2 regions of the Tessaracoccus terricola genome follow, and region 1 is predicted to be linked to the other one. Evidence: riboswitches for the same ligand, from Rfam matches in the RefSeq annotation. Region 1 holds a riboswitch; the other holds the start of a gene.
What was found. A riboswitch is a leader RNA that binds a small molecule or an ion and turns the genes downstream of it on or off. The one in region 1 is predicted to bind cobalamin.
Positions count from the first base shown of each region.

Region 2: linked by a shared signal. The riboswitch ahead of ACYU7G_RS12505 (hypothetical protein) and the one ahead of nrdH (glutaredoxin-like protein NrdH) in region 1 are both predicted to bind cobalamin.

Region 1 is NZ_BAAHBS010000004.1:413,724-420,751, reverse strand. It holds gene ACYU7G_RS07720 (proline dehydrogenase family protein) at 1-122, shown strand, start outside; gene nrdF (class 1b ribonucleoside-diphosphate reductase subunit beta) at 330-1,304, opposite strand; gene nrdE (class 1b ribonucleoside-diphosphate reductase subunit alpha) at 1,328-3,484, opposite strand; gene nrdI (class Ib ribonucleoside-diphosphate reductase assembly flavoprotein NrdI) at 3,477-3,866, opposite strand; gene nrdH (glutaredoxin-like protein NrdH) at 3,870-4,112, opposite strand; cobalamin riboswitch at 4,203-4,432, opposite strand; gene ald (alanine dehydrogenase) at 4,614-5,726, opposite strand; gene ACYU7G_RS07690 (type II secretion system F family protein) at 5,796-6,524, opposite strand; gene ACYU7G_RS07685 (type II secretion system F family protein) at 6,530-7,028, opposite strand, start outside.
Region 2 is NZ_BAAHBS010000005.1:559,564-566,591, forward strand. It holds gene ACYU7G_RS12485 (ATP-binding cassette domain-containing protein) at 1-92, opposite strand, end outside; gene ACYU7G_RS12490 (hypothetical protein) at 76-927, opposite strand; gene ACYU7G_RS12495 (hypothetical protein) at 920-1,861, opposite strand; gene ACYU7G_RS12500 (hypothetical protein) at 1,858-3,243, opposite strand; gene ACYU7G_RS12505 (hypothetical protein) at 3,254-5,221, opposite strand; cobalamin riboswitch at 5,325-5,454, opposite strand; gene cysE (serine O-acetyltransferase) at 5,577-6,095, opposite strand; gene cysK (cysteine synthase A) at 6,134-7,028, opposite strand, start outside.

The DNA of each region.
Region 1 (7,028 bases):
TCGCCGGTCCCGTGCTGGCCAACGGCCGCCGCGAGCTGCTGACCTGCCTGCGGGAGCAGTCCATCAGCCGGACGCTGCACCGCTTCGGACAGGTGCCGCCCGGGGCACGTGGGCTGATCTGAGAGCCAACCGCCTGTCCCGTTCGCAGGAGACTTGCAATCGGGCCGGTAGTCCGACCCCAACGCAGGAGTCCTGCAAACGGGACGGCACGCCCGTTCGCAAGAGTCTTGCGAACGGGCCGGTAGACCGACCCCAACGCAAGAGTCCTGCAAACGGGACGGCGCAGGCGGGCCGGACGGGCGACGTCGCGCCCCCGCCCGGCAGGGGCGTCAGAACTCCCAGTCCTCGTCCTCGGTGTTCACCGCCTTTCCCATCACGTAGGAGGATCCGGAACCCGAGAAGAAGTCGTGGTTCTCGTCGGCGTTCGGGGACAGCGCGGCCAGGATCGCCGGCGAGACCGCCGTCGCCTCCTTGGGGAACATCGCCTCGTAGCCCAGGTTCATCAGGGCCTTGTTGGCGTTGTAGCGCAGGAACATCTTCACGTCCTCCGTGAGGCCCAGCGGGTCGTACAGGTCCGCGGTGTAGGCCTCCTCGTTGTCGTAGAGGTCCAGCAGCAGCGAGAAGGTGTAGTCCTTCAATTCCTCGCGACGCGCCTCGGACTCCAGCCTCAGCCCCTGCTGGTACTTGTAGCCGATGTAGTAGCCGTGGACGGCCTCGTCGCGGATGATCAGCCGGATCAGGTCCGCGGTGTTGGTCAGCCTGGCCCGGCTGGACCAGTACATGGGTGCGTAGAAGCCCGAGTAGAACAGGAATGACTCCAGCATCGTGGAGGCCACCTTGCGCTTGAGCGGGTCGTCACCGTGGTAGTGGTCCAGGATGATCCTCGCCTTGAGCTGGAGACTCTGGTTCTCCTCGCTCCAGCGGAACGCCTCGTCGATCTCCTCGGTGGAGATCAGCGTGGAGAAGATCGAGCTGTAGCTCTTGGCGTGCACAGACTCCATGAACGCGATGTTGGTGTAGACGGCCTCCTCGTGCGGGGTGATCGAGTCCGGGATCAGGGACACGGCGCCGATGGTGCCCTGGATGGTGTCCAGCATCGTCAGGCCGGTGAACACGCGCGTGGTCATCAACTGCTCTGCGGGGGTGAGGGTGCGCCACGAGGGGATGTCGTTGCTCAACGGCACCTTCTCGGGCAGCCAGAAGTTGCTGGTCAGCCGGTCCCAGACGTCGGCGTCCACCTCGTCGGTGACCCGGTTCCAGTTGACTGCCTGCACGCCGCGCAGCAGCGGGGTGGTTCGGTTCATCGTGTTTGTCTCGTTCCTGTTCGTCACAGCATGCAGCTGACGCAGCCGTCGACCTCGGTGCCGGCCAGCGCCAGCTGCCGCAGCCGGATGTAGTAGAGGGTCTTGATCCCCTTGCGCCAGGCGTGGATCTGGGCCTTGTTGATGTCTCGGGTGGTGGCCGTGTCTTGGAAGAACAGCGTCAGGGACAGGCCCTGGTCCACGTGCTTGGTGGCCTCGGCGTAGGTGTCGATGATCTTCTCGGGGCCGATCTCGTAGGCGTCGGCGTAGTACTCGAGGTTGTCGTTGGTCATGTACGGGGCCGGGTAGTAGACACGGCCGATCTTGCCCTCCTTGCGGATCTCCACCTTCGCCACGATCGGGTGGATCGAGCTGGTGGAGTGGTTGATGTAGCTGATCGAGCCGGTGGGCGGCACGGCCTGCAGGTTCTGGTTGTAGAGGCCGTGCTCGGCCACCTCGGCGGCGAGCGCACGCCAGTCGTCGGGCGTCGGGATCGCGATCCCCGCCTCCCGGAACAGTTCCGCCACCCGAGCGGTCCGGGGCACCCACTCCCCCGCTAGGTACTTCTCGAAGTACTCCCCCGTGGCGTACTTGCTGCGCTCGAACCCCTCGAAGTGCACGCCGCGCTCACGGGCGATCCGGCACGAGGCCGCGATGGCGTGGAACGTGACGGTGTAGAAGTACATGTTGGTGAAGTCGAGGCCCTCGTCGGAGCCGTAGTGGATGGACTCCCGCGCCAGGTAGCCGTGGAGGTTCATCTGCCCCAGCCCGATGGCGTGGCTGCGCTGGTTGCCGTGCTCGATGCTGGGAGCGCAGGCGATGTTCGACTGGTCCGAGACTGCCGTGAGCGCCCGCACTGCGATCTCGACGGTGCGCCCGAGGTCCGGCGAGTCCATGGTGCGGGCGATGTTGAGCGAGCCGAGGTTGCAGGAGATGTCCTTGCCCACCTCGGCATACGAGAGGTCCTCGTTGTAGCTCGACGGCGTGGACACCTGCAGGATCTCCGAGCACAGGTTGCTCATGGTGACGCGGCCGTCGATGGGGTTGGCCCGGTTCACCGTGTCCTCGAACACGATGTAGGGGTAGCCGGACTCGAACTGGATCTCGGCGAGGGTCTGGAAGAACCGCCGCGCGTTGATCTTCTTCTTCCCGATGCGCTTGTCGTCCACCAGCTCCCGGTACCTCTGGGTGACGGAGACCTCGCTGAACGCGACACCGTGGACGCGCTCGACGTCGTAGGGGCTGAACAGGTACATGTCCTCGTTGTTCCTGGCCAGCTCGAACGTGATGTCCGGGATGACCACGCCCAGGGAGAGGGTCTTGATGCGGATCTTCTCGTCGGCGTTCTCCCGCTTGGTGTCCAGGAAGGACAGGATGTCGGGGTGGTGGGCGTTCAGGTACACCGCCCCCGCGCCCTGCCGCGCCCCGAGCTGGTTGGCGTAACTGAACGAGTCCTCGAGCAGCTTCATCACGGGGATCACTCCCGACGACTGGTTCTGGATCTGCTTGATGGGGGCGCCGGCCTCGCGGATGTTGGTCAGGCTGAGCGCCACCCCGCCGCCCCGCTTGGACAGTTGCAGCGAGGAGTTGATGGCGCGGGCGATGGACTCCATGTTGTCCTCCACCCGTAGCAGGAAGCAGGAGACCAGTTCGCCGCGTTGGGCCTTGCCGGCGTTCAAGAAGGTGGGGGTCGCGGGCTGGAACCGGCCGGACATGATCTCGTCGACGACGTGCTCGGCGAGGGCGCGGTCGCCGGCGGCCAGGGTGAGGGCCACCATGCAGACCCGGTCCTCGAAGCGCTCCAGGTAGCGGGTGCCGTCGAAGGTCTTGAGCGTATAGGACGTGTAGTACTTGAACGCACCCATGAAGGTGGGGAACCGGAACTTCACCGCGTAGGCCCGCTTGAACAGGCTCTTGACGAACTCGAACTCGTAGCGCTCCAGGACCTCGGCCTCGTAGTAGCCCTCAGCCACGAGGTACTCGAGCTTCTCCGCGAGCGAGTGGAAGAACACCGTGTTCTGGTTGACGTGGTTGCGGAAGAACTGGTGCGCCGCGCGCCTGTCCGCGTCGAACTGGATGCGGCCCTCGGCGTCGTAGAGGTTCAGCATGGCGTTGAGCGCGTGGTGGTCCGCCTCCCCGGCGGGGACGGCGGCGCTCTGGGTGGGGGTCAACAGGTCAGTCATTTCGGGTGAGCCTTTCGCGGATCCGCGCGACGTCGTCGGGCGTTCCGAGCAGTTCGAAGCGGTCGAGGTGCGGCACCTGGCACTTGGCGGCGACGATGTCGCCCGCCAGGCAGTACGCCTCGCCGAAGTTGGTGTTGCCCGCGGAGATGACGCCGCGGATCAGGGCACGGTTGCCCGGCTGGTTGAGGAACCGGATCACCTGCTTGGGGACCGCACCGCCGCTGCTGCCGCCGCCGTAGGTGGGCAGCAGCAGTACGTACGGTTCGGTGGCCTCCAGGGGTTCGTCGCGGCGGTGCAGGGGGATACGGATGGCATCCACCCCCAGTTTCGCGACGAACCTGTGGGTGTTCTCCGAGGCCGAGGAGAAGTAGACCAGCCGCACGCCTCAGGCTGCGGCGAGGCGTGCGGCGGCGGCGCTGATCCGGTCCGGCCGGAAGCCGGACCAGTTCTCCTCGCCTGCGACGACGACCGGCGCCTGGAGGTGACCCATGGCGGTGACCTCGAGCAGGGCGGCCTCGTCGGTGGCGAGGTCCACCACGTCGTAGTGGAGGCCCAGCTTGTCGAGGGCGCGATAGGTGGCCGTGCACTGGACGCAGGACGGCTTGCTGTAGACGGTGATGGGTGACACTTGCTCTCTCCTCGAAGCAAAGGGTCACGCGGAGGGAGCACTGCCAGTGCGCCCGGTCTTCCCGCGAGACCGTTGGTCGGACTGGCCGGGATGGTCTCCCGGCCGCTGGCAGGTATTCGGACTCGAGGGCGGACACCTGTTCCAGGTGTGGACCTACCGGGCGACGCTTCCCAGCCATGTGGCCAGTGCTCGATGCCGCCTGTCGTTCCCTCTCACCGCTGCGGGGCAGTCCCGGATTCACACCGGGTTCCCTGTTGTCTCACCACCTCGACCACAACATGTTGTGGCCGACGAGGTGAACCAGCACTAGGGATGCTAATCACAAAGCTGTGATTAGTAAAGGGTCCGGCGTGGCGCGGGGCCGCGGCCCGGGGCGGGGTCAGCGGAGGTGGTGGTGACGAGCGTCGGTGAGCAAGCGCTTTCTCTGCTCTGGAGGAAGGTTCGTCGGCGTGTCGCCGACACCTGTCACCACGCCGACGCGCGACGGAGGGCTCCCGTGGTTCAGGCGAGGACGTCGTCGAGGGGTGCGGCGTCGTGGCCGAGGGCCTCGGCGACGGCGGCGTTGGCCACCTGGCCGCCGGCCGTGTTCAGCCCGAGCGCCAGCGCCGGGTTGGCGCGCATGGCCTCGCGCCAGCCCAGGTCCGCCAGTTGGAGGATGTAGGGGGTGGTGGCGTTGGTGAGCGCGATGGTGGAGGTGCTGGGCACGGCGCCGGGCATGTTGGTCACGCAGTAGAACGTGGAGCCGTGCACCTGGAAGGTGGGCTCGGCGTGGGTGGTGGGGCGGGAGTCCTCGAAGCAGCCGCCTTGGTCGATGGCGATATCCACCAGCACGGAGCCGGGCTTCATCGTGGCCACCATCTCGTTGGTGACCAGGCGCGGCGCCCGGCCGCCGGGGATCAGGACGGATCCGACGACGATGTCCGCGTCGACGATCTCGCGGCGGATGGTCAGTTCGTCGGAGGCGAGTTGGCGCACGGCGCCGTCCCAGCGCCAGTGGACGGTGCGGAGCTTGTCCAGGTCCGTGTCCAGGATGGTGACGTCGGCGCCCATGCCGCGGGCGATGCTGGCGGCGTTCTGGCCGGAGACGCCGGCGCCGAGGACCAGCACTTTGGCGTTGGGCACTCCCCCGATCCCGCCCATCAGGACCCCGGGGCCGCCCTGCGGCGTGGTCAGGTGGAAGGCGCCGATCTGGGGCGCCAGGCAGCCGGCCACCTCGCTCATCGGGTACAGCAGCGGCAGTTGCCGGTTGGGAAGCTGGACCGTCTCGTAGGCGACGGCGGTGACGCCGGAGGCCAGCAGCCTGTCGGTCAGTTCGGGGGCCGCGGCCAGGTGCAGGTAGGTGAACAGCGTGAGGCCCTCGCGCAGGTGGGCGAACTCGTCGCCGACGGGCTCCTTGACCTTGCAGACCAGTTCGGCCTCCCAGGCCTCGGCAGCGTCCGGGACGATGCGGGCCCCGACGGCGCCGTAGTCGTCGTCGCGGATGGCCGAGCCCTCGCCGGCGCCGGTCTCGATGACCACCTCGTGGCCGCGTTTGACCAGCTCGTGCACCCCGGCGGGCGTCAGTGCCACCCGGTACTCGCCGTTCTTGACCTCGCGCGGGACCCCGACCCTCATGCTCACCGTTCCTCACCCTCGACAGACCTTCGCCCAACCCTACGCGGACCCCGGCCCCTGCGGCGTTGCTCATTCGAGGAAGTTGCCCAGCAGCCCGGCGATGATCGGCACCACCCCCACCAGTACGAACGCGGGCAGGAAGCACACCATCAGCGGCAGTACTGAGCGCACTCCGACGCTGCGGGCGGTCCTGGTCTGCTCCGCCTCGAGGCGCCGGCGCTGGTCCTCGGCGTGGACGAGCAGGCCGTCGGCGAGTGCCGTGCCCGAGCGTGACGAGCGGGCGACGTCGCGGGCGACCGCGCCCCACACCTCGTCCCGGGCGAGCACCGCCCACGCGTCGGCCTCGGTCCGGCCGAGCCGCAACTGGCCGGAGACCCGCTCGAGCAGTCCCGCGGTCGGTTCTTCGGACACCGCCGCGACGGTGTCCACCGCCCGGCGCATCGGCGCCCCGGCCTCGAGGCAGGCCGCCAAGAGTTCGAGGGTCCCGGCCTGTTGCCGTGACAGCGCCGGGTCCGTGGCCGGGGCACGCCACAGCCAGCCCAGCCCGGCGACCACCCCGACTCCCAGCGCGAACGCCAGCAGCGCCCCTGCAGCTCCGGGCTGCCACACGAGCACCAGCACCCCGACGGCGGCCCCGAGCCAGGCCCGCTGCCGCAGCGGCGGCGCACCGGGCCGCCCCTCGAGGAGACGGGCCACCGCCGGCTCGGAGCGCTCCGGCCGCAACCGGAGCAGCCCTGCAGCCGAGGCCGGGAACGCCAGCCACGCCGCCGCCACCAGGAACGCACCGCCCAGCACCATCCCATTCACTGCGGGCCCCTTCCCGCTTCCGGTCCCGCAGCGATCCGTTCGGTCCACACCACGCCGGCGGCGGCGAGTGCCACCCCCGCCACCAGCAGGCCCTGACCCAAGCCTTCACGGAACAGGAAGGTGACCGGATCCGCTCCGGCCGCGATGCCCAACCCGATAGCCAGCAGCGGCAGGCAGGCCATGATGCGGCCACTGGTCCTGGCCGCGGAGAGTTCGGTGGCCACGACGTCGGCCAGTTGCCGCTCGCGGCGCACGGTGTCGGTGACCTGTCCCACCACCTTGGCGATGGGTGCCCCGCTGGCCTCGCTGACGCGCCACGCCCCCGCCAGTTGCGCCAGCGCCTCGCGGCCCGGTTCACGCGCGGCCTCCCTCAGCGCCTCCCCGACGTCACCGCCCAGCGCCACGGTGGCGGCGGCCGGGGCGAGGCACGGGTTGTCGGCCGCGGCCTCGGCCAGCGCGCGGGTGGGGATCTGGCCGGCCTTCAGCAGCAGCGCG
Region 2 (7,028 bases), on a different contig from region 1:
GCGGTGATCCCCTCGGCGAGGCTGAACGTCAGGTCCCGCAGCACCACCCCTCGGCCGGGGAGCGAGCAGGAGAAGTCAACCGACTTGATCATGCGCCACCTCCTTCGGCTGGGCGCGGTCCCGGCGGCCCGTCAGACTGACGGCAACCATCACCGCGAGCGGGACTGTCAGCACCGTCGCCACCAGGGGGAGCGGGACCAGGCCCCAGGTGCCCGGCGCGGGCTCCAGCTCCGACGGCAGTACCAGGCTGGTGCGCAACAGCCAGCATCCGGTCAGGACGGCGGCGGCGAGCACTGCGGGCACGTCGTGCGGGCCCACCCGGAGCACCTGCGCGCGGGGCGCCGGTTCGAGCTCGGCCAACTCCGCCGCCCGTCGCAGCAACCCGGACCGCAGCATGCCGCCGGTCCGGCGGCCGTGCGTTCGCGCCCGGGCCACCTCCACCTCGGTGGCCGCCGCGGCATCGCCAAGGCGGCAGATCGGGGCAACCAGCGGGGCCAGTCCGCCCAGCAGGCTGGCGGCCAGCGCGTGCCAGCGGGCACCCCCTACCACCTGTCCGAGGACCCCCAGCACCAGCACGACGGCGACGGCACGCATGGCGCCGACCACGCCGTCGGTGAGCCCCGTGATGGTCAGCGGCCCACCCAGGGCGATCCCGTTCGTCGCGGCCCAGGCCGGGCGCTGCCACAACAGGGTGCCGCCGTGGTCCCCGGCCAGCACCAGCGTGAGGGCGGCCCAGAGCACTGCCAGGGTGATGCCGGCAGAGACTGCGAGCCGGAAGGCCGCCCGCCTCGGGCCGCCCGCCGCGGCTCCGGTCATCACCAACGCCACCACGGTGGCCACCAGCAGGACGGGATTTCCGGTGCCGAGGATGATCGTGGCCAACGCGACGCCCAACCAGAGCCAGACCAGCGGATTGGACTCAGGCATCTCCCCTCCTGAGCTTCGCCGAGCGGTTGGCGATGGGGATGCCCGCCGCCACCACGAGCAGCCCAGCCGCTGCCACCACCACCGAGACGGTGCGCACCGTTCCAACGGGGTGTTCGGCTGCGGCAGGCGGCGGTGCTGCGCCGAGGGACTCGACGCCCACCGGCTGGCGGCGTTGCTGCGGCACGCCGTCGGCGGTGGGGATGGCCTCCCACTCCGAGACCACCAGGCCGGCGGTCTGGTTGACCAGCCGGAACGGGTACGGCTCCGCCTTCAGCCCCTGGGGCATGAAGTAGGTGGTGCTGGATATCTGGTCGGCCGGGCCGGAGGCGACGCCGTCGGCTGCGGTGACGTCCTGCCAAAGCCCGTCGTCAGCAAGGTATTCGACGGTGAACCAGGAACCGGGGATGGATCCCGTGTGGTGCAACTCCAGGGCTGCGCCAGCCGGCTTCTGAGTGGCGTAGCCGTCGCCCAGCACCGCCGGGCGGCGGGTGCCGAAGGGCAGGATGGTCCCGACCAGCGAGGTGTCCAGGTCCTCCATCCCCGCGGTCCCCACCACTGCGAGGCCTCCCGGGTGTTCGGTTTCGATGGCGGCGATTCCCAGCTCACCCTGTGCGATCCCGCTGCTGGAGGTGAACAACTCCCCGGTGCTCGCCACCTGCTCGAGCCCCGCGAACGCACCCTCGGCATCGGTCACCACCAGGTAGGCCACCACCTCCACGCGCACGTTCGGGTTACCCACCACGCTGACGGGGGTGGGGGCGCCCTCGCGCATTGTGTCCGAGGCGACGTCGATCCGGCACTGGGCCGCGCCGTCGCAGAGCTGGTGCGCCTGCTCCGTGGGATCGGCAAACCCCTGTTGCGGGAGTGCCGCCAGAGCTGCCGCGGCCAGGGCTGCTGCTACCAGTGCCCGCGTCGTTCGGAGGGCCCGTCTCACTCGTCCTCCCATCGAGAAAGGATCGAGGCTGCCTCGCGCCGGGAGCGCCACAGCCAGACTGCGGCGCCAGCCATGGCTGCGGTGGCCAGTCCGCCTACCAGGGCGCCGCTCCAGCGCGGAGCGGTGGCCGCGCCCGAGGCGGCATCCGTGACCCGCTCGGCCTGCTCCTGCGTCCGCACCCGCTCCTCTGGCTCGGGAGGCGCGGAGCCGAACTGCGTCGGTTCGGGGGTGGGAGTGGGTGCTGCCGAGGGCGGCTCGGGGGCTGGCTCCGAGGGCTGAGTGGGCTGGGCCGACGGCGGGGTGGTGGGCGTCGTCGTCGGAGTGGTGGGACGGGGACGGCTGGTGGCCGGGGGAGTCGGACGTGGCGTCGGGTCCGGCTGCGACGTCGTCGGATCGGGCGACGACGGAGTCGGGGCCGGGTCGCCGGGCTCGCTTGGCTCGGGCTCCTCGGTGGGGTCGGGACTCGCCGTCGGTTCCGGTTCCCCGCTCGGATCAGGATCCTCGGAGGGTCCGTCGGTATTTGTGGGCTCGGGTTCGGGCCAGACTGGGACGCCCACCTCTGGAGCATTGGGCCTTGGCTGGTTGGGGGTGGAACTGCCCTCCTCGGTGATCGTTACATCCCATGGCGACCTCGGCATGTCCGCATCACTGGGGACCAGCTGGAACGAGCCCTCAGTCGTGGGTTGCGGGACTGTGTAGGTGATGGTTCTCTCCCAGTCCGGGGGAGCGCTGGCACGTACCGGCTCGTGGGAGACCACCTCCCAGGCCGCATCCGGGGAGGGGCGGAACTCGAGCTGGTACTCCACCGTCGGGGCACCGCCAAGGAAGGTGACAGTGGCCTCCGCGCCCGGGATGGCACCCTCGTCCAGGCCCTCGCCCAGCACGAACGGAATGGCATGCGCCATCGGATACACCTCGCCGAAGAGCTGCGAGAAGTCGGTGGTGTCTGGCGGGAGGTCCGCGACGCTCACGAGTCCGTATCCGCTCTTGGGCTGGGTGTCCGGATCGATCGCGTTGAACTCGGTGACCGAGGGGGAGTAGCCGTCATCGCCGATCGTGATGTCATCGGTGGTGCGGTACTGGCTGATGCCCACCACCTGACCGTCCTCGAACAAGATCTCGTACATCGCCAGTTGCACGGTGGCCCCTGGATTGCCCTGGAGGAGGACCTGCTTGGTCTGGGAGCTCAGGAAATCAGGCGTGCCTCCTTGCCACAAGATCCGGCACTGGGAGGCGCCGCGGCAGAGTTGGGTGGTCTGCTCCGTCGGCTCTGCAGCAGCCTGTGGGAGCCGCAGCCACCCGGCGCCCACCACGCCCAGCACGAGCGCGACGGCCAGTGCCGTGGCGCCCGTGCTGAATCGTGGGCGAGTGCGGGATGCCATGCAGCTCCGGTCAGCTGAAGCGGACCATGTTGTTGAACACCCAGCCGTCGATCTGGCCGAGGCGGATCGGCTCGCCGGTGCCCGCCACGTTTCCGTAGTAGGTGGCCCAGATGTAACTGCGGCAACCGTTCCGGCCGGTGGTGGTCGTGTCGCACTCGGTGTACCAGCGACGGCCGTCCTTAGCGGTCCAGCCCGCCGGTGCATTGTGCTTGCCCAGCGGGTTGGTGGCCCAGATGGAGCGGGGCGAGGGCTTGTAGGTGAGGTTGTTGAAGACCCACTTGTTGGTGCTGGTGAACTTGGTGCCGTCGAAGGTGACGGCGGTGCCCCAGATCACCGTCTCGCAGCGCTCGGTGGTCGAGTAGGGCTCGCACTTGGTGAACCAGCGGCGGCCGTTCACGTCGTGGTAGCCCGGCGTGGTGTACAGGTCGAACGGCGTCTCGGTTGGGGTGGGCGTGGGGGAGGGCTTCGTCGGCGGTTTCGGTGAGGCCGTTGGCTTCGTGGGCTTTGATGAGGGGGTGGGAGGCTTCGGAGACTGAGTGCCCGAGTCCGAGTAGCGGGGGAGCACCGGCGGGGGACCGGTGAGGTCGCCCTGCAGGGTGTAGGAGACGAAGTCGTGCTCACTCCAGACGGGTGCGTATTCGGACTGCCACTGGCCGACACCGGAGCTGACCGACAGGAACCACCAGTCGTTGTCCAGATCCGCCGGGTACCCGACGCCGTTGACCGTGGCGATCAGGGACCCGCCGCTGATGCTGGTGTGCTCGATTCCAGCGAGTTCGAGCGGCCAGGTCAGCCCGCCGTCCGGGGTGACGTCGCTGGTGAGGGTCACGCAGCGCACGATGTAGTCCTGGTTGCCCTTCTGGGTGACCGTGGGGGACCCGGGGACCTCCGCGCCGCCGTAGCCCCAGTGCACCACCACGCTCAGCCCCTCGTCCGCCTTGCACCAGCCGTCGCGCGACTTGGCGGGCACCGGCGTTGGGGTCGAGGGGGCCGGGCCGGGGGTGGGCTCGGCGGTGGTGGAGCGCTGGGCGTGTCCGTAGGACTTCCCGGTGAGGGCAAAGATGGCCTGCGTGGTGGCGCGGACGTCGTCAACGGTGCCGTCGGGGACGTTGGACCAGGCCGCGCCGCTGGTGGTGAGCGCCTGCTGGGCCATCAGGTAGGCCTGCGGTGATTCGATGTTCACGCCCGCCTCGGCCAGTGCCCCGGCCACCATGCCGGTGGAATTGGCCGAGGAGTACGTGGCCCAGTAGTGGTTGCCGGATGCGTCAACTCGCTGGTTGGCGCGATCCTGGGTCCAGTCGATACCGAGTCCCAGGCGCCGCTCGGCCTCGGAACGGATGGTGGCGTCGTCGGTGCGCTCCGCAACCAGGTTGAGCGCCGTGATCCCCAGCCCCGTGTAGTCCGGGTCACCCGAGCGTGGGTCTGCGCTCCAGCCGAACCCGCCGTGGGTCTCGCTCTGGAACATCTGGTCCATCAGGTACGTGAAGTCCTCGGGCGGGATCTCGACGTCGAGGCGGGTCAGTGCGATCAGGGAGAGGTAGGAGCCCCAGGAGAAGATCTTGCTCTTCGCCGCGACGGCGTCCAGCAGCTCCTGCACCAGGTCGCGGTCCTCGCCGAAGAAGTGGGCCGGATCCTCGATGCCCCCGATGTCCGCGGCCATGATCACCTTCGCCAGTGCGCCGGTCTGGGTGGTCACGTAGCCGGGGCCGCCGGTGCGCATCACGTGGAGCATCTCGTCGATGGTGCCGTGGTGCACGTCTGCGGAGGCCAGGGCGATGATGCCGTCGGCCACGAGGCCGATGTCCGTGCGTGAATAGGAACCGTCGTCCCACTGCTGCTTGATCCAGTCGGCCGCCAGCGTGACGCTCTCCTCGACGGGGGTGGGCTCGTCGGCGCGCGCTGTTCCCAGCGCTAGCGCAGAGGTGACCGCCAGTACGAGAGCCACCAGGGCGGCGACCAGGGGTTTCCGGAAGGACACGTGAAGGGCCTTTCGCGATGGAGGCCCACGTGTGGGGATCAGGGCAGCGGTGAGAGTGAAACCAGGAACTGCCTGTGACCCTCCCGCAGACCTCGACGGGAGTTTTGAACGGTCTGTCGCGGCAGGCGATCCGGCTTCGGGGTCGGAACCCCTTCACGGTTGCGGGACAGCACTGGATTCGAACCAGTTTCTCCTGCGCAGCGGACGTGGGAACCATAGCACCCCCGAAACTGGACCACGCAAGGGGGCGGTTGTTACCGGATGGGCTCCCACAACGGGCGTGAGGTGGGACGTCGAGGGCCCGGTCCGAATCGGACCGGGCCCCGCTGTTGGTGTTGTTGGTCGGTGTGGCGCCTCAGGCGATGACGTCGCCGTCATGCAGCTGGCTGGGAACCCCGACGACGACGCCGCCGGGCTTCACGTCCTTGACCACAAGGGCGTTGGCGCCGATCTTGGCGTCGTCGCCGACGTGGATGTTGCCGATGATCTTGGCCCCGGCTCCCAGCAGCACGCGGTCGCCGATGGTGGGGTGCCGCTTGAAGCGGCCCCGCGCCCGGCCACCGAGGGTCACCTGGTGGTACATCAGCACGTCGTCACCGAGGACGGCGGTCTCACCGATCACGACACCCATGCCGTGGTCGATGAAGAACCGCCGCCCGATGACAGCACCCGGGTGGATCTCGATCCCGGTCAACGTGCGGGCGATCTGGCTGATGATCCGCGCCAGCGGCTGGAGTGCCGTCGAACGGCTCCACAGCGCGTGCGCGATGCGGTGTATCCAGATGGCGTGCACCCCGGGGTACGCCACAGCCACCTCGAACTTGCTGCGGGCGGCCGGGTCCTCACGCATGGCTGCGTCGAGGTCCTCCGACATCCTGGCGGTGACAAGCTTGAGGCGGCTGAGGAACGTCACTAGTCGAGGAGTCCTTCGAAGAGAATGGTGGACAGGTAGCGATCGCCGGAGTCGGGCAGGACGACGACGATGTTCTTGCCGGCGTTCTCGGGACGGCTGGCGACCTCGGCAGCTGCGGCCAGCGCGGCCCCGGACGAGATGCCCACGAACAGGCCCTCCTCCTTGGCGGAACGACGCGAGAAGTCTAGCGCCTGGTCGATGTTGCGGGGCAGCACCTCGTCGATGATGGAACGGTCCAGGATCTCGGGGATGAAGTTGGCGCCCAGCCCCTGGATCTTGTGCGGGCCGGCCGGGTTGCCGGACAGGATGGCCGACTCCTCGGGCTCGACCGCCACGATCTTGACCTCGGGCTTGCGCTCCTTGAGGACCTGGCCGACACCGGAGATGGTGCCGCCGGTGCCGATGCCGGCGACGACGATGTCGACGTTGCCGTCGGTGTCGTTCCAGATCTCCTCGGCGGTGGTGCGGCGGTGGATGTCGACGTTGGCGGGGTTGGCGAACTGGCTGGCGACGATGCCGCCGCGCTCCTGGGCAACCTCGGCGGCCTTCTCCACGGCGCCCTTCATGCCCAGGGGGCCGGGGGTGAGGATGAGCTCGGCGCCGAACGCGCGCAGCACGGCGCGGCGCTCCTTGGACATGGTCTCGGGCATCACGAGGACGACCTTGTAGCCCTTGGCCGCGCCGACCATCGCGAGCGCGATGCCGGTGTTGCCGCTGGTGCCTTCGACGATGGTGCCGCCGGGCTGCAGTGCGCCGGCCTTCTCCGCAGCTTCCACGATGGCCACGCCGATGCGGTCCTTCACGGAGCTTGCAGGGTTGTAGAACTCGAGCTTCGCCACGACGTTCGCGTTGTCGCCGGCGAGATGGTTGATCTTAACGAGGGGAGTGCGGCCA